Linked DNA regions of Prosthecomicrobium sp. N25. The protein of the gene in region 1 binds, or shares a complex with, the protein of each later gene. Links are inferred from orthologs where the notes say so. Each region holds a gene or a part of one and is shown on either strand. Other genes may lie near its edges.

The links.
Region 2: the proteins of carA (region 1) and carB are in contact, whole or in part, in a solved structure (PDB 1KEE), measured with the Escherichia coli proteins. The link is inferred for Prosthecomicrobium sp. N25 from one-to-one orthologs.

The regions. Positions count from the first base shown.
Region 1 is NZ_JBBCAT010000003.1:8,541-15,858, reverse strand. The notes cover bases 1,902-4,725. They hold carA (glutamine-hydrolyzing carbamoyl-phosphate synthase small subunit), read left to right. Parts: upstream 1,902-2,613; coding sequence 2,614-3,837; downstream 3,838-4,725. Other genes in these bases: ypfJ (KPN_02809 family neutral zinc metallopeptidase), read right to left, coding at 3,916-4,725; WBG79_RS19155 (GatB/YqeY domain-containing protein), read right to left, coding at 2,002-2,457; WBG79_RS19160 (hypothetical protein), read left to right, coding at 1,902-1,979. Also shown: WBG79_RS19170 (hypothetical protein), read right to left, coding at 1-319; WBG79_RS19165 (hypothetical protein), read left to right, coding at 777-1,076; more of WBG79_RS19160, read left to right, coding at 1,095-1,901; more of ypfJ, read right to left, coding at 4,726-4,872; WBG79_RS19140 (class I SAM-dependent methyltransferase), read left to right, coding at 5,168-5,863; WBG79_RS19135 (aminotransferase), read right to left, coding at 5,882-7,249. UniProt on the Escherichia coli protein: Small subunit of the glutamine-dependent carbamoyl phosphate synthetase (CPSase).
Region 2 is NZ_JBBCAT010000003.1:288,042-296,542, forward strand. The notes cover bases 3,125-7,131. They hold carB (carbamoyl-phosphate synthase large subunit), read left to right. Parts: upstream 3,125-3,436; coding sequence 3,437-6,931; downstream 6,932-7,131. Other genes in these bases: WBG79_RS20495 (GtrA family protein), read right to left, coding at 3,125-3,261. Also shown: WBG79_RS20480 (sugar-binding protein), read left to right, coding at 1-705; WBG79_RS20485 (SDR family oxidoreductase), read left to right, coding at 817-1,626; WBG79_RS20490 (NAD(P)/FAD-dependent oxidoreductase), read left to right, coding at 1,910-2,851; more of WBG79_RS20495, read right to left, coding at 2,857-3,124; transcription elongation factor GreA, read left to right, coding at 7,180-7,653; WBG79_RS20510 (DUF4145 domain-containing protein), read left to right, coding at 8,155-8,501. UniProt on the Escherichia coli protein: Large subunit of the glutamine-dependent carbamoyl phosphate synthetase (CPSase).

The DNA.
Region 1 (7,318 bases):
GATCCAGCACCGATTTCAGGGCATCCCGGCGTCGGGCGCGGTAATGGAACAACGCCTCCGACGAGATGACGAGCCGGTCGACGGGGTTCTCCTTGAGCTGCTGGACGAGGCGTTCGGCGATGTCATTGACGCGCGAGGTGTCCTGGGCGGCGTCCTCGGAGGTCCCGAAGGCGCGGTTCAGGACGCGGGACTGGTTGTCGCCGAGGTCGGGAAACAGGATGCCGGATTCGCGCAAGAGCCCGCGGTTCTCCTCGAGCGCGTCCTGGATGCTCGTCGAGCCGGTCTTGTGCATGCCGATATGCAGATAGAGCTGCACCATCTCGACCCTTCAGGCTGCGCGGCACAGGCCGGTCCGGCGCGGCCGCGCGCAACCGTCGGGCGTGGAGGATGCCCCGCGATCCACCCTGGCCGTCCCGATCCCGACCGGCGCCCGTCCGCGTGCCGGTCGTACGGGAACGATGTCGCCCCGCTCCGGCGTGCCGCGTCGGGGATGCGTCCGAGGCGACTTCGGCGCCAACGGGCGTCGGGCAGCGGTGAGGGGGCGGAGGGCATCGGAGGCGGGCGACCGGACGGGCACTGGACCACGGCGCACCGGCGGGCAGAGCGGCGTCGCGCGGACGCACGGTTCTGCTCCGGAACTCTGTGGATTTCCGTCGTTCATTCTCGAAGCCCATGGCCGAGGGTCGTTCCGAGTCGCGACCAACATGCCTATTTTTGCATGTCTCGCGTTCCATGCCTATGGTCACAACGGCGTACCGGGCCCCAAGGAATCCGCCATGGCCTGTGCAGTCCCGATCCTCGCGGCGGCGGCCATGGCGCTGTTCGCCGGATGGGTCTGTCGGCTCCCGTTCCGGGTACTCGCAGCGGCGACGCTGGCCGTGTCCGGCTTCGAACTCTTGGCCGTCGAGGAACTCGCATGCTACTCGGACCTCGTCAGTGCGGATGCCGCCTTGTTCCGGTTGCCTCTGTACAGCGCGCTTCTCAATGCCGGCATGGCATCGTTCGCCTACACTGCGGAAGCGCCCGACTGGACTGACGACTTGCCGGAGGGCAGGGACTCGGTAGCAAACTGGTGATCGAGGACGAGGACGAGAATGTACGCGATCCACATCGGGGCTCCGAAGACGGGTACGACGTCTCTTCAGCACACGCTCAAGAGCCTGGACGAGGAGCTGGCCAAGCATGGCGTGCGCTATCACTTCACCCCCAGGTTCCAGAAGAGCGAGATCGGCCAGTTCATCCGGGGCAAGGCGGAACCCGCCGACAGCGCCTTCACGCCGCTCCGGCAGGAGATCGAATCGACGCGCTGCGTGCTGCTGAGCGACGAGGGCTGCACGGGTCCCCTGATGAATCCCTCCAAGAAGACGTGGGACGCCGCGCCGGAGCGCGCGTTCAGGTTCACCGACAAGCTGGGGATCCCGCCGCACAAGGTCATCGTCACGGTGCGGCGCCAGGACGAGTTCCTGCTCTCCTGCTACCTGCACAGGCTGCGCCACGGCCGGGTGACCTCCGAGTTCCGGCCGTACTGGGAGCAGGAGGTCAGGCTGGAGCTGATGCGCTGGTCGACCCTCCTAAGCACGGTGGAGCGCCACTACGGTCGGGACAAGCTGGTGGTGCTGCCGTTCGAGTACCTGCGGGCGGACTTCCCCGGCTTCGTACGGACCTTCCTCAAGCTGGGGACCGGCACCGATCTCACGGCCGACGTCATCCCGGTCGAGAGCCGGAACCAGGGTCTCGGCGCCGAACAGGTGGGCAAGGCGCTCGAACTGGTCCGCGCCCTCAAGGACGAGAACAAGTCCGTCCGGGAGATCAAGGAAACGATCAGGACCGAACTGATGCAGGACGAGCCGCCGCAACGGTCCCGGCCGGACCTCGGCGAGCTCAAGGCCAAGCTTGCCGCCCTCTTCAGGAAGGACAACGAGGCCGTCAGCGAGAGGTATTTCGCGGTGAAGCACCCGGCGTTCCTGTTCGACGCCTGAGCTGCCCTCTCCCGTTCTCGCCTCACCCCGCGAGCACGGCCTTCACCACGGCGCCGGCCTTGCCCATGTCCATGCGGCCGGCGTAGCGCTCCTTGAGCGCGGACATGACCTTGCCCATGTCCTTGACGCTCGCCGCGCCGACCTCCGTCACGATCGCGCGCACGGCCGCGTCCACCTCGGCCGGGTCCATCTGACGGGGCAGGTAGTCGCGGATGATGGCGATCTCGGCGCGTTCGGCGGCGGCGAGTTCGGGGCGGCCGCCCTCATCGTAGAGGCGGGCCGATTCCTCGCGGGACTTGATGAGCTTCGTCATCAGCTCGACGATCTCGGCGTCCGGGATGGTGCCCGCGGCCGCGCCGCCGCGCGAGGCGATGTCCTTGTCCTTGACGGCCGAGGTGATCATCCGCAGCGTCGAGACCTTCGCCTTGTCGCCGGCCTTCATGGCCGCCTTCAGATCGTCGTTCAGTCGCTGGCGCATGGCCGGTCCTCGCGGGTGCCGCCGGGCAAGACGGGGCGGAAACGTTGACGGGCGGAGCGTCCGCCCTTATCTCAGCGCGACGGATTCATCCGTCGACCGTTGCCGACGATATCGGGTCGGCCGAGTTCTAGATCAACACCGTCAGGAAGCAAGCCCATGAGCGCGACCGGAAACGCCCCCGGAACGGACCCGAACGCCTGGGCGGATCCGCGACCGACGGCGCTTCTCGTGCTCGCCGACGGGACGGTCGTCGAAGGCTTCGGCCTCGGCGCGGTCGGCCGGCAAGTGGGCGAGGTCTGCTTCAACACGGCGATGACGGGATACCAGGAGATCCTGACGGATCCCTCCTATGCCGGGCAGATCATCACCTTCACGTTCCCGCATATCGGCAATGTCGGGGTCAACGACGAGGACATCGAGACCGTCAACATGGCGGCCGTGACGGGCGCGCGCGGCGTCGTCCTCAAGGCCGACATCACCGATCCGGCGAACTGGCGCGCCTCGCGGCACCTCGACCAGTGGCTGAAGGCGCGCGGGATCGTCGGCATCGCGGGCGTCGACACGCGCGCCCTGACGGCGCTCATCCGCGAGGCGGGCATGCCCAACGCGGTCGTGGCGCACGACCCGGAGGGGGCCTTCGACGTGGAGGCCCTGAAGGCCGAGGCGAAGGCCTGGCCGGGCCTCGTCGGCATGGACCTCGTGCCGGGGGTGACCGCCGGGCAGACCTTCACGTGGGACGAGACGAGCTGGCACCTGGGCGAGGGCTACGGCCACCAGACCGACCCGAAGTACCACGTGGTGGCGATCGACTACGGGGTGAAGCGCAATATCCTTCGCCTGCTGGCGGACGCCGGCTGCCGCGTCACCGTGCTGCCCGCGACCGCGACGGCCGAGGACGTGCTGGCCCACCGGCCGGACGGCGTCTTCCTCTCCAACGGCCCGGGCGACCCGGCGGCGACGGGCGAATATGCGGTGCCGACCATCCGGCGGCTGGTGGACGAGGGCCTGCCGACCTTCGGCATCTGCCTCGGGCACCAGATGCTCGGGCTCGCGCTCGGCGGCCGGACCGCCAAGATGCACCAGGGCCATCACGGCGCGAACCATCCGGTGAAGGACTTCACCACCGGCAAGGTGGAGATCACGTCGATGAACCACGGCTTCGCGGTCGACCGCGAGAGCCTGCCGGCCAACGTCGAGGAGACCCACGTCTCGCTCTTCGACGGAACCAACTGCGGCATCCGCCTGAAGGGAAAGCCGGTCTTCTCGGTGCAGTACCACCCGGAGGCCTCGCCCGGTCCGCGCGACAGCCACTATCTCTTCACGCGATTCGTGAACCTCATCCGCGAGCGCAAGGGCGAGCCGCAAGTCGCCGAGCGGTAAGGGATTCGCGAAGGGCAGGGGGCCGTCGCGCGGTCACTCCGCGCTCCAGATGGGGCGCGCGGGTGGTTCCGCGGCCGCCTAGAGCTGGCTCGTGTTGAAGGTGTCGCAGGAGCCCATGCGGCCGGAGTCGAAGCCGGCGCGGAACCAGCGGACGCGCTGCTGCGACGTGCCGTGCGTGAAGCTGTCCGGCACCGCGTAGCCCTGGATGGTCCGCTGGATGGCGTCGTCGCCGATCCGCGAGGCGGCGTTCAGCGCCTCCTCGATGTCGCCGGGCTCGATGAAGTCGCGCTCCTTCTGGGCATGGTGCGCCCAGACGCCGGCGAGGCAGTCGGCCTGCAGCTCGACGCGCACCGAAGCGCGGTTGGCGTCGCGCTCGCTCATGCGCTGGCGGGCCTCGTTGAAGGCCGGCAGGATGCCGAGCAGGTTCTGGATGTGGTGGCCGATCTCGTGGGAGACCACGTAGGCCTGGGCGAAGTCGCCGGGCGCGCGGAAGCGGGTCTTCAGCTGGTCGTAGAAGGCGAGGTCGATGTAGACCTTGCGGTCGGCCGGGCAGTAGAAGGGCCCCGTCTGGGCGTTGGCCGTGCCGCAGCCGGAGCGCGTCGCGCCGGAGAAGATCACGAGGGTCGGCTCCTGGTAGCGCATGCCCGCCGCCTTGCGGACGAGATCCCCGGCCTGCTGGGGCAGGATCTCGGCCCAGCGCTGCTCGGTGTCGCGCAGCACGACCGCCGTGAAGCGGGTGAGCTCGTCGCGGCGGACGGAGCCCTGCGGGGCCGGCTGGCGCGTCTGGCGCTCGTACTGGGACGGTCCGGGCCCGACCGATTGACCGGACAGGAGCGACAGCGGATTGATCCCGAAGATCCAGGCGACGATCAGAAACAGGATGATCGTGCCGATGCCGCCGCCGCCAAGGTTTATCGGCATGCCGAGGCCGCCGCCGCCGAGGCCGCCGCCGAACCCGCCGCCCGTGTCGAACCCGCCGCCTTCACCGCGCCGGTCCTCGACGTTGGAGCTTTCCTCCCGGCCTTCCCACCGCATGCGCCCGTCTCCCTCGGCCTCGCGCGCAACCGGACCTGCCGGGCCCGCCGGGCTGTCCGCCCCTTATAGCGTGAGCCTTGCGGCAGCGGGAAGGCGAGAGGTGGAGCGGCAACGCCCGAGGCGGGCGGGGGTTCCCGGGGCTGCGGGGGCCGTGGTGACGCCCGGCGGCAGGTCCGTCGGCCCGGCTCGCCCCAAAACTTGCCGATCTCCTTGCCCGGCCGGGGATTTCCGGGGCGGCGTTGCGCTCCGCCGCGGCGTTGCACTAGGGTCGCGCGGGTCCCTGGCGGGAGGACGGATGGCACAGGCTTGGCTCGACTTCTGGAACGGCACGCACCGGATCTACGTGAACGACCGGCACCGCCGGGTGCACTACGACAAGGTCGCGGCCGACATCGCGGCGCTGGTGCCGCGGCCGGACGCGGTCGTGGTCGACTGGGGCTGCGGCGACGCGCTGGCGGCCGAGCAGGTGGCGCGCGCCTGCGGGGAGCTCGTGCTCTGCGACGCCGCCGAGAACACGCGGCGGCGGGTCGCCGCGCGGGTCGGCGGCGAGGCGCGGATCCGGGTCGTGTCGCCGGAGGAGCTGGCGCGCGACTACGCGGGGCGGGTCGACCTGATGGTGGTCAACTCGGTGCTGCAGTACCTGGACGAGCCCGCGCTCGGCGCGCTCCTCCGCGATGCGAAGGCACTCCTGCGTCCGGGCGGGCGCCTCGTCGTCGCCGACGTCATCCCGCCCGAGGACGACCTCGTCGGGGACGTCCGCAACCTGCTCGCCACGGGCTGGCGCCACGGCTTCGTGCTCGCCGCCCTCGGCGGGCTCGCGGCCATGTTCTTCTCCCCCTACCGCAAGCTCCGGGCCGAGATCGGGCTCGCGCGGCATGGGGAGGCGGAGCTGCTCGCCCGGCTCGCGGCCGCGGGCTTCCGGGCGGAGCGGCTGAGGCCCAACCTCGGCTTCGACCAGAGACGCATGGCCTTCTCGGCCACAAAGGCCTGACGGAGCGGCCCGGCCGGGTCAGGCCGGCTTCAGGCGGTCGAGGGCGCCGTCGAGGCCCTTGCGGAACTTGGCGAGCATCTCGTCGAGCTCGCCCGCGGTGATGACCAGCGGGGGCGTGAAGGCGATGCGGTCGCCGATCGCGCGGACGATCAGGCCGGCCTTCTGGCACTCGTCCTGGACCACGAGGCCGGCCTTGGCCTCCGGCGCGAAGGGGATGCGCCTCGCCTTGTCGAGCATGATCTCGACGCCGGCGATCAGGCCGACGCCGCGGGCGTTGCCGACGAGCGGGTGGTCCTCGGTCGCCTTCAGGCCGTCCTGCATGACGGGCGAGACCTTGCGGACGTGGCCGAGGATGTCGCGCTCCTCGTAGATCTTCAGGGTCTCCAGGGCGACCGCGCAGGCGACCGGGTGGCCGCCGTAGGTGAAGCCGTGCCCGAAGGTGCCGAGCTTCTTCGATTCCGCCAGCATGGCCTCGTAGATCGGCCCCGAGATCATCAGGGCCGAGATCGGCTGGTAGGCGGCGGAGAGCGCCTTGGCGCAGGAGACCATGTCGGGCTCCAGGCCGTAGGTCTCCGAGCCCCACATGTTGCCGGTCCGGCCGAAGCCGCAGATGACCTCGTCGGCGAGGAACAGGATGTCGTACTTCTTCAGGATCGGCTGGATCCTCTCGAAATAGCCCTTCGGCGGCGTGATGGCGCCGCCGCCGCCCTGGACGGGCTCGGCGAAGAAGGCCGCCACGGTGTCGGGGTCCTCGGCGAGGATGAGCTTCTCGAGGTTGTCGGCCATCCGCTGCGAGAAGGCCTCCTCGCTTTCGCCCTCCTCGTGGAAGCGATACCAGTGCGGGTTGTCCGCGTGCCGGAACTGGGGGAGGGGGACGTCGAAGTCGCCCTGCATGTGGGGCTGGCCGGAGACGCTGACGGAGGCGACCGTGTTGCCGTGATAGCCGCGGACGCGGCCGATGATCTTCTTCTTCTTCGGCCGGCCGAGCGCGTTGTTGTAGTACCAGACGAGCTTGATGGCGGCGTCGTTGGCCTCCGAGCCGGAGCACTGGAACATCGCCTTGGACATGCCCTTCGGGGTGATGGCGAGCAGGCGATCGGCGAGCTCGGCGGCCGGCACGTGGCTCTTGGCGAAGAACGTGTGGTAGTAGGGCAGCTCCAGCATCTGCCGGTAGGCGACCTCGGCAAGGCGCCGCTCGGAGAAGCCGAGCGAGGCGCACCAGAGCCCGGCCATCGCCTCCAGGTACTTGTTGCCCGCCTCGTCGTAGACGTAGACGCCCTCGCCGCGGCCGATGATGGTGCCGCCGGTCTCCGCGTAGGCGGCGAGGTCGGTCTGCTGGTGGACGAGCGAGGCGCGGTCGATGAGGTCGTGCGAGTTGGCGATCATGGCGGGCTCGGGGTTCGGGTCACGTGGGGCGGCCAAGTCTCTTCCGTCTCGGCCGTGTTCGTCCAGGCC
Region 2 (8,501 bases), 280 kb from region 1 along the record:
GCGAGCGCGCTCGAGGGCGCCAAGAAGGCCGGCATCCCGGTGCTCACCTGGGACTCCGACCTCCTGCCGAAGGACAAGGCCCTGCGCGTCGCCTATGTCGGCACGAAGAACTACGACATCGGCGTGAACATCGCCAAGATCGTCCAGTCCATCAAGCCGAACGGCGGCACGATCTGCATCCAGTCCGGCGGCGCCGCCGCGGCCAACCACAACGAGCGCATGCAGGGCATTCGCGACACCCTGGCGGGCGCCACCGGCACGACCTCGCCCGGCAACCGCCTCACCGGCCAGAACAACTGGAAGGAGGCCGACGGCTGCCCGCTCTACACCGACGACGACTTCCCGCGGTCGGTGCAGCAGATGGAGGACATCCTCGGCAAGATGCCGAACCTGGACGCCTTCACGCCGACCGGCGGCTTCCCGCAGTTCCTGCCGGACGCCTACCGCAAGGTCGCCGAGAAGTACAAGGCGAAGATCGCCGACGGCTCGCTCGCCCTCGTGGTCGCCGACACGCTGCCGGTCCAGATGGACCTCATGAAGGCCGGCCTCTCCCGCGGCCAGGTCGGCCAGCGGCCCTTCGAGATGGGCTACAAGGCCATGTTCTTCCTGAAGGACCTGAAGGAGGGCAAGACCGTCGCCGACCCGACCTACACGGGCCTCGACGTCTGCACGCCCAAGAACATCGAAACCTGCATCGGCGGGTGATCGCCTCCCGGCCGCGGCGTCGATCGGCGCCGCGGCCGGTCCTTCGACGAACGGGCGGCCGACACGGGCCGGCGCGCCCCAAGCAAAACGGCAGATAAGGATCGCCTCCCCATGTCCCAGCTTTCCGGCGAGATCGCCGTGGTCACCGGCGGCACCCAGGGCCTCGGCGCCGCCATCGCGCGCGTCTTCGCGGAGCGCGGCGCGGCCGGGATCGTCACCTGCGGGCGGTCGGTGGAGAAGGGCGAGGCGAAGGCCCGGGAGATCCAGGAGGCGACCGGCTGCCGGGTGGTGTTCGTGCCCGCCGACCTCGCCCGCGTCGAGGACTGCCGGGCCGTGATCGCCGCCGCCGACGATGCCTTCGGGCGCGTCGACGCCCTCGTCAACGCCGCCGGCGTCACCGACCGGGGCACCATCCTGGACACCCCGCCCGAGCTCTTCGACCGCATCTTCGCCGTCAACGTGCGCGCGCCCTTCTACCTGATGGAGGGTGCCATCGCGATCATGCGGCGGGAGAGGATCGAGGGCACGATCGTCAACATTGGGTCGATGTCGGCGAAGGCCGGCCAGCCGTTCCTGGCCGCCTACTGCGCCTCCAAGGGCGCCCTCGCCACGTTGACCGAAAACACCGCCTACGCGCTGCTGCGCAACCGCATCCGCGTCAATGGCCTGAACATCGGCTGGATGGCCTCCGACGGCGAGGACCGGATCCAGCGCGAGTTCCACCACGCCGCGCCCGACTGGCTCGAAAAGGCCTCGTCGCAGCAGCCTTGGGGGCGGTTGATCGACCCCTTCGAGGTCGGCCGCGCCTGCGCTTTCCTCTGCTCCGAGGAGTCCGGGCTGATGACCGGGTCGGTGATCAACTACGACCAGTCCATCTGGGGCGCCTATGACGGCGCGCCCAAGCCCGACCGGCCCCTCTGAGCGCGCCCGCCGTCCCGAGTTCCCGGTGTTGCCGTCGGCCGGCTTGGTCCGTAGTCGGACTGTCCTGCGCGCGTGCTTGATTGCCGCAAGGACATGATCCATTATGTGAATATTACGCAACGTAATGTCCTGACGGCCCAGCCGTCTGAGTCGCCCCTTTGCTCATACCCAGCATCAGAGCAGCTCCGGCGTCCCGGTCACTTGAGCGGATCGCACCCGCGTGCACTGATCGGAATACGAATCTTCCGGAGATCAGCATGAACGGACTCGAGGACACGTCGGCATGATTCCGGTTGCGGTGATCGGGGCCGGCATGGCGGGTGTGACGGCGGCGCGGCGACTGGCGCAGACCGGCTTCGCACCCGTGCTCTTCGACAAGAGCAACGGCATTTCGGGTCGCATGGCGACCCGTCGGTTGGCCGACCTGCAATTCGATCACGGCGCCCAGTACTTCACTGCCCGCGGCCCCCGCTTCCGCGCCGTGCTCGACCGGTGGTGCGCGGCGGGGCTGGCGGCGGAATGGTTCGACGACCGCTTCGTCGGCCTGCCCGGAATGAACGCCGTCCTGCGGGCCGAGGCCGCGGGACTGCCGCTCGTCCCCCACTGCTTCGTGTCAGGCCTCCGCAAGGACGACCACGGTTGGACGGTGGTGGTGCGCGACGGCGATGTAACGGCCCCCCACAACGGCCGCTACGGCGCGGTCCTCCTGGCCCTGCCGGCGCCGCAGGCGGCCCCGCTCGCGGCGGCCGCCGGTCTGCGGGTCGACGCACTCCACCAAGCCGTCTACGCTCCCTGCTGGACCCTCCTCCTCGCCTATGCGGAGCCCATCGGCCTGCCCGATCGCATGCGCTTCGACGAAGGACCGATCGTCTGGATCGCCCGCAACGGGTCCAAGCCGGGCCGCCCCGCCGATACGGAGACCATCGTGGTCCAAGCCTCGCCGGCCTGGTCCCGACGCCACCTGGAACTCTCACCCGACAGGGTCGCGTCGCTGCTGATGGAGGCCTTCCTGCGGGCCACAGGCTGCGGCCATGATCCGCTCTTCGTCCAGGCCCACCGCTGGCGCTACGCGCGGGTCGAGCAGGCCGCGGGCGTGCCATGCCTTTGGGACCCGGACGCCCGAGTCGGCTGCTGCGGCGACTGGTGCCTGGGCCCGCGCATCGAATGCGCCTTCGACAGCGGCGAGGCCGCCGCCGAGGCCGTGATCGCAACCTTCGCGGCCTGACCGGATCAGCCGCGGAACGTCCAGAACCGGTTGGCGAAGAAGGTCCAGACGAGCACGATGCCGGTCGTGACGAGCTGCGCCACCAGGTAATGGATCCCCGCCCACGCCGTCAGGGCGTGCATCAGCGCCCCCGTCATCAGGAAGGCCGCCCCAGCGATCACGGCGAAGCGCGGCACCGCGCCCGCATGGCTCCGCTCGCTCGCGAAGGTGAAGCGCCGGTTGAGCATGTAGGAGATCACGCCCCCGACCACGAACCCGGCCAGCGAGGCCGCGACCGCCCCGGCGAAGCCGCCCTCGACGAGCCCGATCAGCGTCCCGTAGTGACCGATCGCCGCCGCGATCCCGACGAGGGCGTAGCGCAGGAACTGGTCGGACAGGGCGAGGAGCATGGAGGACCGGAGGGCTGGCATGGCGCCCGGCTAGAGGCTGATTGCGGCGGATCCGCGGTGCCGCAGCGGAGCGCGTGAACCGCCCTTCCCGACGCCGGCCTTTTCCCCTATAAGCCCCCGGGTCTCAGCCCGAAAGACCGTCAGCCTCGACGAGACGCGCGATCCCGCGCGTCCGATTGCGGAACGCGAGCCAGGTATGCCGAAACGGACCGACATCGAAACCATCCTCATCATCGGCGCCGGACCGATCGTCATCGGCCAGGCCTGCGAGTTCGACTATTCCGGAACCCAGGCCTGCAAGGCGCTCCGACAGGAAGGCTATCGTATAGTCCTGGTCAACTCGAACCCCGCCACGATCATGACGGATCCCGAGCTGGCCGACGCGACCTACATCGAGCCGATCACCCCCGAGGTCGTCGCCAAGATCATCGCGCGGGAGCGCGGCGACCGGTCGAAGGGCTTCGCGCTTCTGCCCACCATGGGCGGCCAGACCGCGCTCAACACCGCCCTCAGCCTGCGCAAGATGGGGGTCCTGGAGGAGTACGGCGTCGAGATGATCGGCGCCACCGCCGAGGCGATCGACAAGGCCGAGGACCGCGAGCTCTTCCGCGAGGCCATGACCAGGATCGGCCTCGCGACCCCGAAGGCCCGCTTCGCCGACGCCTCGGACCTGAAGCGCGTCGACCGGGAGCACCACGACGCCGAGATCCTGAAGATCCGCGCGTCCGATGCCTCGCCGGACGAGAAGGCCCGGCGTGAGCGCGCCTTCCTGGCCGAGTGGAACGCCAGGGAGGAGGAGCGCAAGCGCCGCTACGTCGCCAAGGGTCTGACCGAGGCCCTGGAGGCGCTGGAGGAGATCGGCCTGCCGGCCATCATCCGCCCGTCCTTCACCATGGGCGGCACCGGCGGCGGTATCGCGTATAACCGCGCCGAGTTGCTCGACATCGTCGAGCGCGGCCTCGACGCCTCGCCCACCACCGAGGTGCTGATCGAGGAATCGGTGCTCGGCTGGAAGGAGTTCGAGATGGAGGTCGTCCGCGACAAGGCGGACAATTGCATCATCGTCTGCTCCATCGAGAACGTCGACCCGATGGGCGTCCACACCGGCGATTCGATCACCATCGCGCCCGCCCTGACGCTCACCGACAAGGAATACCAGATCATGCGGGACGCGAGCCTCGCGGTCCTGCGCGAGATCGGCGTCGAGACCGGCGGCTCCAACGTCCAGTTCGCCGTCAATCCCGAGGACGGCCGCATGGTCGTCATCGAGATGAACCCGCGCGTCTCCCGCTCCTCCGCCCTCGCCTCCAAGGCGACCGGCTTCCCGATCGCCAAGGTGGCGGCGCGCCTGGCGGTCGGCTACACGCTCGACGAACTCGCCAACGACATCACGGGCGGCGCCACGCCGGCGAGCTTCGAGCCGACGATCGACTACGTCGTCACCAAGATCCCCCGCTTCGCCTTCGAGAAGTTCCCGGGCGCCGACACCCAGCTGACGACCTCCATGAAGTCGGTCGGCGAGGTCATGGCCATCGGCCGGACCTTCACCGAATCGCTCCAGAAGGCGTTGCGCGGCCTGGAGACGGGCCTGACCGGCCTCAACGAGATCGAGATCCCCGGCCTCGGCCAGGGCGACGACAAGAACGCCATCCGGGCCGCCCTCGGCACGCCGACCCCCGACCGCCTGCGCCACGTCGCCCAGGCCATGCGGCTCGGCATGAGCCACGACCAGATCCATGCCATCTGCAAGATCGACCGCTGGTTCCTCGACCAGCTCCAGGCGATCGTCGACATGGAGGCGAAGGTCCGCGCCCACGGCCTGCCGGCGACCACCGCCGGCCTCAGGCAGCTGAAGGCCATGGGCTTCTCCGACGCCCGCCTCGCCGAGCTCGCCGGCAAGGCCGAAGCGGACGTGAAGGCGCTGCGCCAGAGGCTCGACGTCCATCCGGTCTACAAGCGCATCGACACTTGCGCGGCCGAGTTCGCCTCCCCGACCGCCTACATGTACTCCACCTACGAGCGCCCCTTCGCGGGCCGGCTCGCCGACGAGGCGAACCCGTCGGAGCGCCGGAAGGTCATCATCCTCGGCGGCGGCCCGAACCGGATCGGCCAGGGCATCGAGTTCGACTACTGCTGCTGCCACGCGGCCTTCGCGCTGAAGGACGCCGGCTACGAAACCATCATGGTCAACTGCAACCCGGAGACCGTGTCGACCGACTACGACACCTCCGACCGGCTCTACTTCGAGCCGCTGACCGCCGAGGACGTGCTCGAGATCATCCGGCTCGAGCAGTCGCGCGGGACCCTTCACGGCGTCATCGTCCAGTTCGGCGGCCAGACCCCGCTGAAGCTCGCCGACGCGCTCGAGAAGGCCGGCGTCCCGATCCTCGGCACCTCCGTCGACGCGATCGACCTCGCCGAGGACCGCGACCGCTTCAAGCGCCTGCTCGACAAGCTCGGCCTGCGCCAGCCCAAGAACGGCATCGCCTACTCGATCGAGCAGTCCCGCCTCGTCGCCGGCGACCTAGGGTTCCCGCTCGTGGTCCGCCCCTCCTACGTGCTCGGCGGCCGCGCCATGATGATCGTCCGCGACGAGGGCCAGTTCGACGAGTACCTCCTCGGCGTGCTGCCCGGCATGGTGCCGGCCGACGTCAAGGCCAAGTACCCGAACGACAAGACCGGCCAGATCAACATGGTGCTGGGCAAGTCCCCGCTCCTGTTCGACCGCTATCTCTCCGACGCGATCGAGGTGGACGTCGACGCGCTCTGCGACGGCCGCGACGTCTTCATCGCCGGCATCATGGAGCACATCGAGGAGGCCGGCATCCACTCCGGCGACAGCGCCTGCTCGCTGCCGACCCACAGCCTGAAGCCCGAGATCGTCGCCGAGATCGAGCGGCAGACGAAGGCCCTCGCCCTCGCCCTCGACGTCGGCGGTCTGATGAACGTGCAATACGCCGTCAAGGACGACGTCGTCTACGTGCTGGAGGTCAACCCGCGCGCCTCGCGCACGGTGCCCTTCGTGGCCAAGACGATCGGCGAGCCGGTCGCCAAGATCGCCGCCCGGGTCATGGCCGGGGAGCCGCTCGCCGGCTTCGGCCTGAAGCCCAAGACGCTCGACCACATCGCCGTCAAGGAGGCGGTCTTCCCCTTTGCGCGCTTCCCCGGCGTCGACACGGTGCTCGGGCCGGAGATGAAGTCCACCGGCGAGGTGATGGGCCTCGACACCGACTACGCCATGGCCTTCGCAAAGTCGCAGCTCGGCGCCGGCAACCGCGTGCCGACCGCCGGCACGGTCTTCGTCTCGGTCCGCGACGACGACAAGCCGCGCATCATCGAATCCATGCGCGCCCTCGCCCGGGTCGGCTTCAGGGTCATCGCCACCTCGGGCACCCAGCGCTTCCTGGAGGCCGAAGGCGTGCCCTGCGCCAAGGTCAACAAGGTGCTTGAAGGCCGGCCCCACATCGTCGATGCTATCAAGAACGGCGAGGTCCAGCTGGTCTTCAACACCACGGAAGGCAACCAGGCCCTCGGCGACAGCCGGTCGCTCAGGCGCGCGGCGCTCTTGCAGAAGGTGCCGTACTATACGACGCTCGCAGGAGCGATCGCGGCGACGGAGGGCATCGTGGCCTACGCCGCCGGCGATCTTGAAGTGCGGCCGCTGCAGTCCTACTTCGCGGCCGGCCGGTGAGCCGGTGCCGCCCCGTTCTGGAGGGGCGACGGAACGCCGAGAGGCGGGTATGTGTTGGGGCGTCGGGCTTGCGCGAAAAAGCGGTCCGATGTCAGGACGACATATCCTGAAGCTGGTGCTCCGGAGGCCTCGAGGCCGGGCGGGCGCCGATTGATGTGCGGTTTCCGGGGGGGCGATCCCGCGGACGCCGCATCTGAACTTTTGTCGAGTCCGGAGCCATCCGGGCCGCGAACCGGGGGTAAGTACCCATGGAAAAGATTCCGATGACGCCGTCCGGCTTCATCGCCCTGGAGAACGAGCTGAAGCACCGCCAACAGGTGGAGCGTCCGCGCATCATCAACGCGATCTCGGAAGCGCGCGCCCACGGCGACCTTTCGGAGAACGCGGAGTATCACGCCGCCAAGGAAGCGCAGAGCCACAACGAGGGCCGTATCGCGGAGCTCGAAGACAAGCTCAGTCGCGCCGAGGTGATCGACGTCACCAAGCTCAACGGCACCAAGATCAAGTTCGGCGCCACGGTGACCCTCGTCGACGAGGACACCGAGGAGGAGAAGACGTACCAGATCGTCGGCGACATGGAGGCCGACGTGAAGCTCGGCCGCATCTCGATCTCCTCGCCGATCGCCCGCGCGCTGATCGGCAAGGACGTCGGCGACACCGTCGAGGTCATGGCCCCCGGCGGCGCCCGCAGCTACGAGGTGGTCGGCGTCCGCTTCGGCTGATTGGCCTATCCTAATTTCACCAGCCTGATGCGACTGCATTGGGCTGGTGAAATTTTAGCGAGAATGTGTTTTAGGCTGCTACGATTTGGTGTAGGGTATGAACGTACATTGTCGCCGCTCACACGCACCGCATAGAAGTTTCCGATCGAAGAAATCGCAGGTACTATGTCTTGGCCTATCAAGTGGAAGTGCCCATTCTGCAACCAGATGCAGCTAGCATCGGACTATAACTATATACAAGTAACTCACTTCCTCGACTTTAATCGAGCACACAGTGCGCAAGGCCCTTTAGATCTCAAGCTTGTCGCGATCCGATGCCTGGACAATGAATGTAACAATTTGTCCTTGAGTGTTTATCTATTCGAAGTAGATCCATCGAAATCTGAACCCGCAAGGTTTAAGGGATTGGTACGTCGTTGGCAACTGCAACCCGAAAGCAGTGCAAAGCAAATTCCTGAGTATGTTCCCGCAGCTATCAGATCAGATTACACAGAAGCGTGCTTGATCAAAGACCTTAGTCCGAAGGCCTCCGCAACGCTCGCTCGCCGCTGTTTACAAGGCATGATTAGAGATTTCTGCGGAATTGCAAGGGCAACACTCGCTGAAGAGATCAGAGAGCTGAGCAAGGCTTTGGCAATCGGCAAAGCCCCACAGGGAGTCAGCCTTGATAGCGTTCAGGCCATAGACCATGTGCGAACAATTGGCAACATCGGTGCTCATATGGAGAAGGACATTGACGTAATAGTACCGGTAGATGCAGATGAGGCTGGCATACTAATTGAATTAACAGAGAAACTAATAGAAGAATGGTATATAGAAAGACGAAAGCGCGCTGATAGATTCGATAA